DNA from 2 places in the Acidilutibacter cellobiosedens genome. Region 1 is predicted to be linked to the other one. Evidence: riboswitches for the same ligand, from Rfam matches in the RefSeq annotation. Region 1 holds a riboswitch; the other holds the start of a gene.
What was found. A riboswitch is a leader RNA that binds a small molecule or an ion and turns the genes downstream of it on or off. The one in region 1 is predicted to bind FMN.

Region 1 (4,239 bases):
CAATACCCTCTTTTAATAAGATCCATTTGAGCCTGAGCTTCTCTTAAATATTTAGGAACTAAACTATAACAATCAACCGCTTTTCCTTCATTTATTTTAACCATTGCCAATTCTCCTATTCCGGAAGCTCTCGGCATATTCAAATTTATTGGAGAAAAAATTGCTCTCTCCTTAAGTATATTCATTATTTTTTCTTTATATTTTAAAGCACCATCTCCATTAAAAACTATTTTTTCAAAACCTATATCAAGATTTCTTAAAAAATCATCAATATCTATAATTGTTTCATTTCCCATACTTAAAAGTTTACCCTTTTCCCAACCATATATACCTGTATATACCCTGTTTCTTCTTCCATCTATCATCGGAATAATTATCTTTGCATAGGGAACATTAAAGGCCAAGCCTTCTAAAGTGGATACTCCTATTACTTTTTTTTTCGTCACATGAGCAAAGCCCTTAATAGTTGCAATTCCTATTCTAATCCCGGTAAAGGAACCTGGTCCTACCGCACCTGCAAAAAAATCTATATCCTTAATATTTAAATTCAAACCATCCATCATTTCTTTAATCATAGGAATAAGATTTTCAGAATGGGTTACTTGCTGATTTAAAGAAAACTCTCCCAATACTTTTTCTTCATCTAATATAGCACAAGTAGCTACTACAGTGGATGTATCAATAGATAATATTTTCAATTCTTTTCAGCTCCTCTTCCATTTCAATATACCTTTTCCCTTTCCCGTTAATAAATATTTTTCTTTCATTATCATTTATTCCTACATCCATATATATATCAAGCCTTTCTTTAGGGAGCATATCTACTATATTATTTCCCCATTCTATTATGGTGACTCCATCGGAATAAAAATATTCTTCATATCCAAGATCAAACATTTCTTCAGGACTTTTAAGCCTGTATACATCAAAATGGTATAATCGAAGTCTTCCATTATACTCATTAATTAAATTAAAAGTAGGGCTTGTAATATACTCTGATACTCCAAGACCTTTACCTATACTTTTAGTTAAAGTTGTTTTTCCTGTCCCCAAGTCTCCGGAAAGATTTATAAAATCTCCCTTTTTAAGTATCTTACCTAATTTTAACCCTAATTTTTCTGTATCCTTCAAATCATGTGATATATATTTAATCATAATACCAGCCTTTCTACTATAATAAACCATAATAATTATAACATTAACTATTTTTTTAAGCTATATAAAAAAAATAATAGAGATAGTTTTAATATCTCCATTATTTTCTAAGCCACCTATTTATGAAGTATCGGCGACACTCGTTTATACAAGAGTACAGTTATAAGTGTAACTACAGCCCCTTTGAATAAATTAAAGGGAACTATAGAATATGCAATAAGAGATTTAAAATCGGTTATGTTGCTATTTAATGCGGTGCCCATAGATACAATACTATCTAAATTCATTCCATATAATTTAGCATAGAAAGGTATCATCACATAATAATTTGCTATGGACATAAAAACAGTCATAGCTATTGTCCCCAAAATCATGCCTATTATTGCATTCTTTCTACTTTTATTTTTAACATATACGATTCCGGATATATAAACAAATATACTCCCTACCATAAAATTTGCAATTTCTCCTACCATCATGCTGTTACTTCCTCTGATAGCAATAAATAGGACATTCTTCATAAATTCTATCAGGATTCCTGCCACAGGACCCAGAGCAAAGGCTCCCAACAAAGCAGGAATTTCACTTAGATCCATTTTCAAAAATCCAGGCGCAAACCACAAGGGGAATTCCGCTATCATTAACAAAAAAGAAATCGCCGATAGTATCCCGACTTTTACTAAAACCTTCGTATTGATTTTTTGTTTTTTAATCTCCATAATTAAATTCCTCCATAGATTTATATTTCTTCAGGAATTTAAAAAACCCTGAAGATAAATCCTCAGGGTAAATAAATCTAATTAAAATATTAGATAAAATTGATCTTCTTCCATCCAGACTCTAACTGTCGGCCTCGGACTTTCACCAAGTCAGCCAAAAAATTTCGGCGCGTGGGCTGTAACCACCGGTAAGGACTCACACCTTGCCCTGAAGACTAATATCCAATTCAAGAAACATTATATATCCAATTATAATCAGTGTCAATATCAAACATTCAATATTCTTATATAATTAACATCCGGATCTTCCGTTCCCTGTACATAAAGTCCGGCATCTTTCATATCCTCTACATAGTCTATAATATCAGGTGTTATCACTTCTCCTGGGCAAAGTACCGGTATCCCAGGAGGATAAGCCATTAAGAATTCCCCGCTTATACAGCCTATACTTTCACGTAATGGCAGCGGAGTCTTATCTCCCATAAAAGCTTCTCTCGGAGCAACTATCTGTTTAGGAATGTCTGGTATATCCAGCATTCTTCTGTTCTCCTTAGGTAAATCCTTGTATTCATCGCTAATTTCTTTTAAAGCGGAAATCAATGCATCAAAACCTTCCTTTGAATCCCCAAAACTTCCTACAGCTAAGGCGTTGAACAAATTTGAAAGCTCCAGTTGAATATGGTATTTTTCCGCTAATATTCTTTCCAATTTATTCCCGGTTATCCCCATTTCTCTACAAGAAATAGTAAGTTTTGTCGGATCAAGAGCATAAACTCCCTTCTTTTTAAGTATTTCATCTCCAAAACAATAAAGTCCCGGAATTTTGTTTATTTCCCTTCGTGCATATTCTGCTAAATCTATAGCCCTATCCAAAAGTTCTTTGCCCTTAGTTGCAATTTGCATCCTTGCCACATCCAAAGAAGCCATAAGTATATATGAAGGACTTGTAGTTTGCAGAAGGTTCATAACTTGTTGAACCTTATTCACATCAACCCTTTTTTCCATGACTTGAAGTAGAGAACTTTGGGTTAAAGAACCTATTATCTTATGAGTACTTTGAGCACTCATATCTGCACCTGCCGATATTGCAGACATCGGCAATCTATTATTAAAGCCTAAATGTGCTCCGTGAGCTTCATCTACTATTAAAGGTATATCATAAGAATGGACTATGTCTGCTATCCTTTTAATATCAGCTGCTACCCCATAATAGGTGGGATTTATAATCAATACTGCCTTAGCATCCGGATTATTCTTTAAAGCTTCCTCAACAGTTTCAGGAGTAACCCCTAAAGCTAATCCGACTTTTCTATCAACTTCCGGTTGAATGTAAACTGGTACAGCACCACTCAAGATTATCCCTGCCGTTACTGATTTATGGACGTTTCTTGGTATTATAATCTTATCTCCATGGGACACTACACTTAAAATCATAGCCTGTATTGCACCTGAAGTACCATTAATCGAAAAAAATGCTCTGTCTGCCCCATATGCATCGGCTGCAAGCTCTTGAGCTTTTTTTATAGGTCCTTCGGGGTGATGAAGACTATCAACCAATTTAAATACAGTGACATCAATAGACAATACATTGTTCCCCACAAAATTTTTAAACTTATTATCCATTCCCATTCCTTTTTTATGTCCGGGTACATGAAATGGAATTGTCTTATTATTTACATATTCCATAAGGGCATCAAATAAAGGAGTTTGAGTTTGATCTAATTTATACACCTTGATAAACACCTTCTTTCAACTATTTTCAGATAAAAAGCCTGAAACTTCGTTGCATTAGTTTCAGGCTTTTGCAAAGCGATTCAAGCTTTTTTATTCATTCAAATAAACAATTTTATTATAGTAGATATAATTACAAAATACAATAATAAATTATATTTTTTTTAAATTATTTAAAATCCAGCTTTTATTAATTTTTCCAATTTAATATTTCTTTATTCAGCAATATATTAATTATTGATTGTTAATATATTTTCAGTCCTTGATCTTATACCATGTAAGTAGTACAAACATAATATCCTATGAAATGTTACAAATGTTATGTTCGTTATGTTCATTATTTTTGTTGGTTTTTAAACATTTTCTGATGATTTCGGCTAATTCCTCCGTAGTAAAAGGCCTGCGCAAGATAAAATCCACAGTTCCCAAATATTTTTCATTTATTATTTCAGAATTTTCCATTAATAATACAAATGGAATGTCGGGAAATTTTTCTTTAATTTCTTCTGAAATCTTTAAAGGATTTAAATTAGATAAATTAAAATTACATATTACCAGTTCATATTTATTTTCTAATAATTCTTTTAATATTAAATTTTTGTCAATTTCAATCTTTCCATTTATATTAAGTATA
Region 2 (4,239 bases), 450 kb from region 1:
TATTATCAAATCTATAATAACTCCCTTTTCATCAGTTAAAACAACACTGTAACTTGTACTTTTCACCATTGAGTAAACGTTTTCCAAAATAGGCCGTGTAAGGTTTATCAATTCTGTTTTTCTGGATATACTTTCTTTAAGCCACGCATCCGAAACCCTTGTACCTCTTCCCCACATATAGTTTACTCCCATTTTTTCGCATCTTCTCCATGATTCCAATATAACATTTCTTACATTTTCCGATACTTTCTTTGTTTTTACGTATTCCCTCCAACTCTCCTTCATATTACTAAACATAATATCAACTCCTCTTTATAATTAATAATGTTTAGCATATGTCATTATGTTTTTAAAATTATATCATAATGTATAAGAATATTCAATTTTTAATTCATTATGTCTTCAATAAGTAATGAAGACTTATACCGCAAATATACATGAACTTTATAAAAATTTAATGTTAAAAATACTTTAAATCTGCATTATACAGTTGTAGATTTAATTATTATATCAGAGACAATTTTAAATTACTTATTGAACGTTATACCTAAAATTCTGATTTATTCTTTTAAATTGATGACCAGATGCCTATTCCTTCATTGTATTGGGCATTTATCAAGAAATTTTTTGAATTTTTTTCTTTTAAATCCAAATTAGCATTAATTTCTTTCGGGAATGGGTATAATTGAGATAAAGTACAACACATATTAATTTAGCAGATATCTGTGATTTAATCTAAAACGATTTGTTCCTGTATCACTTAAATCAAAAAAAGAATCGACAAGTCTGTTATAAAGAAAGAAATTAAGAATTAAAAAGGAGGATTTGAAATGTTTAAACAAATAGAATTAAGTTATGGGTTTGGAGCCCTTGAACCACATATTGACAAATTGACAATGATTACACATTATAGTAAGCATCATGCTACTTATACGGCAAATTTAAATGCTGCAGTTGAGAAGGTGCCGGAACTGTCTGGTAAAAGCATTGAAGAAATTTTAAAAAACCTTGATGTTATCGCTGATACCACACTAAGAACTGCAATAAGAAATAATGGCGGAGGGTTTTACAACCATAACCTGTATTTTAGTACAATATCTCCTAATGGCGGAGGAAACCCCAGGGGAGAGCTGGAAAAAAAGATCAAAGAGGACTTCGGCAGTGTAGAAGATATGCGTATGCATCTTTCTGCTGCTGCAATAAGCCGGTTCGGTTCAGGCTGGGCATGGCTTAGTACAGATAAGGATGGAAAGCTTAATGTCAGCTCTTCTCCTAACCAGGATAATCCACTCATAGAGGACAGTAGTTTTATACCGATTCTGGGAATAGATGTGTGGGAACATGCATATTATCTTAAATATAAAAATCTCCGTCCAGACTACGTAAAGGCCTTTTGGAATGTAGTTGATTGGAATGCAGTGAGTAGGCTTTATGACTATGTGATTGCAGGATAAAATACTTTTTAAAAAGAGCTTTCATTGAAACAATGATATATTAAGCCCATTTTACTGAAAGCATATTTTAAGGTAATTAGAGCTTTCCTCTCAGATTCTAAACAAAAACATTTCGAGTTTTTATTTAAATAAACTCGAAATGTTTTCGTTTTATATTATAGATTAAGAATTTTACAAATTCTATAATATTAAGTTTAAATTATATTTTAAGTTTATTTTCTCAGTCTGTAAAATTATAAACTATAAATTATCAATTATTAATTCAAAAAATATCACCTTGAATTTTTATTATTAAATAAAAACAATGTACTAATCCTTTAGCAAAGGAGATATTCTCTTATATAGCAAAAATGTTACCAAGGCATTTACAGTTCCTTTTAATAAATTAAATGGCACCACTGTATATATAATCATTGTTTTTAAATCCACAACCCGAGAGCTTATGGCACTGCCCATTTCAATTATCTTTTCTATAGGAATCATTACTTTGCCATACAACGGAAATATAATATAATAATTGCTTAATGAAGCCAATAGAGTCATAAACAAAATTCCGACAACCAAACTCAAGATAGCTCTATGAATTGTTTTGCTTTTACGGTATATAATTGATGATGCTAAAACAAAAGATGAACCGATAATAAAGTTGGTAAGCTCTCCAATACCTCCGGTAGTACTACCTTCTATTAGCATGTTCAACAAATTTTTTAATAGTGATACGATTACACCAGAAATTGGACCCATAGCAAATCCTGATATTAAAACAGGCACATCGCTTATATCAAGTTTCATAAAACCTGGAGCCATAAACACTACCGGAACCTTAAAAAACATTAAACCTACGGCTACTGCAGCCAACATGGCAATTCTGACAATATTCTTAGTATTTACATTCATCCTTGTTTTTTTATAACTTCTCATATAAATCCCTCCAAAATAATATTTTTGTCAGGGCATAAAAATACCCCAAATCTTTGGGGCATATAAAATAGCTCTTAATTTAAGCCATCTTCTTCCATTCAGACTATAACTGCCGGTTTCGGAATTTCACCGAATCAGCCGTAAAAACGGTTCGCGGACTGTCACCGCCGGTGAGGAATTTCACCCCGCCCTGAAGATTTCTTTACATATATATTATATTAAGTTAATAAAAAAAACAATAGAATAATTCTAATTTCCGGAGTGTTGCTAAAGTTTATACTTCCAGTATATCTAAAGCTTTAGATATAATATTTTCCTCCGTTAATCCATACTTTTCATACAATTCATCAGACTTTCCCGATTCTCCGAAGGTATCGTCTACGCTAACCGGCTTTATATTACACGGATATTTATCCACAACCACTTCCGATATAGCACTATACAGACCACCATATTTAAAATGGTCTTCTGCTACAACTATGCCTTTAATTTTCTTTGCGTCTGCAAAATTAGTTCTATATCTAAAGGTTTTATTGTCGGCATTTCTATGACTTTCGTGCTTATTCCCTTTATATTCAGCTTTTCTGATGCAAAGGGCTATTTTCTTTAACTGTGTTAATTTCTCTTTATTCATTGCAACCTCCTGTATTTAAATAAAAGGTAGAAAAATCTACCTTTTATTTTATAAACAACTTCACAATATTGCCTAATATAATACCTACTACTCCAAAATCAGCATCACTAAAAGTAGTGTTGGCAAATCCTAAATTTCCCAATACCGGCATCAACAATACCGGCAAGAATGTTATCAGAAGTCCATGAGCAAAAGAGCCCCAGAAAGCCCCTCTTTTACCTCCTGTTGCGTTACCGAATACTCCAGCCGTTGCGCCACAGAAAAAATGAGGAACGACTCCAGGCAATATTATTGTAGTTTTTAATCCAATCAATATTAACATTCCAACTATACCACCTAAAAAGCTCGATAGGAATCCGATTAATACCGCATTAGACGCATACGGGAATACTACAGGGCAATCCAATGCCGGTTTTGCATCAGGTACCAATTTTTCCGATATACCTCTAAATGCAGGTACTATCTCCGCCAATATTAGCCTTACACCCTGAAGTATTATATATACTCCTCCTGCAAAGGTTATAGCCTGTAGTACGGCAAATAAAATGTAGTTTTGTCCCCCGCTCAATGTATTTATAAATTTATGCCCAGAAGCAATAGCAACTATGATATACAGTACGCCCATTACTAAAGATATGGCTACGGAACTGTCACGCATGAAACCAAGCTTTTGAGAAAATTCCATTTCCTCTGTGGATTTGGAATTCTTACCTAACACCTTTCCTACCCAAGCAGATAGTACGTATCCAACGGTACCAAAATGTCCAAAGGCTACATCATCAGTACCGGTAATCTTTCGCATAGTCGGCTGAGCAATTGCAGGGAAAAACGCCATAACAAATCCAAGTATTATTGAACCTACTATTATAAGGGTAACTCCTTCTAAACCTCCGACTACAAGAATCACGGATATCATAGCTGCCATATATAATGTATGATGTCCGGTTAAAAATATATATTTAAGTTTTGTATATCTGGCTATAAGTATATTAGCTAACATCCCAAAGGCCATTATCAGAGCTGTACTGGTCCCATAGGTCTCTAAAGCCAAAGCTACTACAGCTTCATTGTGAGGCACTACCCCCTGTACATTAAAGGCCTCTTGAAATATAGTTCCAAAATAACCTAAGGATTTTTCGGCAATTCCTGCTCCTCCGCTTAGTACTAAGAATCCTAAGACCGTTTTAATTGTCCCCTTCAATGTATCAGAAGCTGATTTCTTCTGTAATA

Region 2: another riboswitch for FMN. It lies ahead of EQM13_RS01725 (ECF transporter S component); the one in region 1 lies ahead of EQM13_RS03780 (ECF transporter S component).

Annotation. Positions count from the first base shown of each region.
Region 1 covers NZ_CP035282.1:797,261-801,499, reverse strand. The annotation lists gene tsaB (tRNA (adenosine(37)-N6)-threonylcarbamoyltransferase complex dimerization subunit type 1 TsaB) at 1-698, opposite strand, end outside; gene tsaE (tRNA (adenosine(37)-N6)-threonylcarbamoyltransferase complex ATPase subunit type 1 TsaE) at 679-1,155, opposite strand; gene EQM13_RS03780 (ECF transporter S component) at 1,272-1,874, opposite strand; FMN riboswitch at 1,973-2,094, opposite strand; gene EQM13_RS03775 (aminotransferase class I/II-fold pyridoxal phosphate-dependent enzyme) at 2,142-3,605, opposite strand; gene EQM13_RS03770 (ATP-binding response regulator) at 3,906-4,239, opposite strand, start outside.
Region 2 covers NZ_CP035282.1:347,471-351,709, reverse strand. The annotation lists gene EQM13_RS01735 (sigma-54-dependent Fis family transcriptional regulator) at 1-297, opposite strand, end outside; gene EQM13_RS01730 (superoxide dismutase) at 831-1,454, shown strand; gene EQM13_RS01725 (ECF transporter S component) at 1,764-2,375, opposite strand; FMN riboswitch at 2,458-2,577, opposite strand; gene EQM13_RS18425 (transketolase C-terminal domain-containing protein) at 2,650-3,009, opposite strand; gene EQM13_RS01715 (PTS ascorbate transporter subunit IIC) at 3,053-4,239, opposite strand, start outside.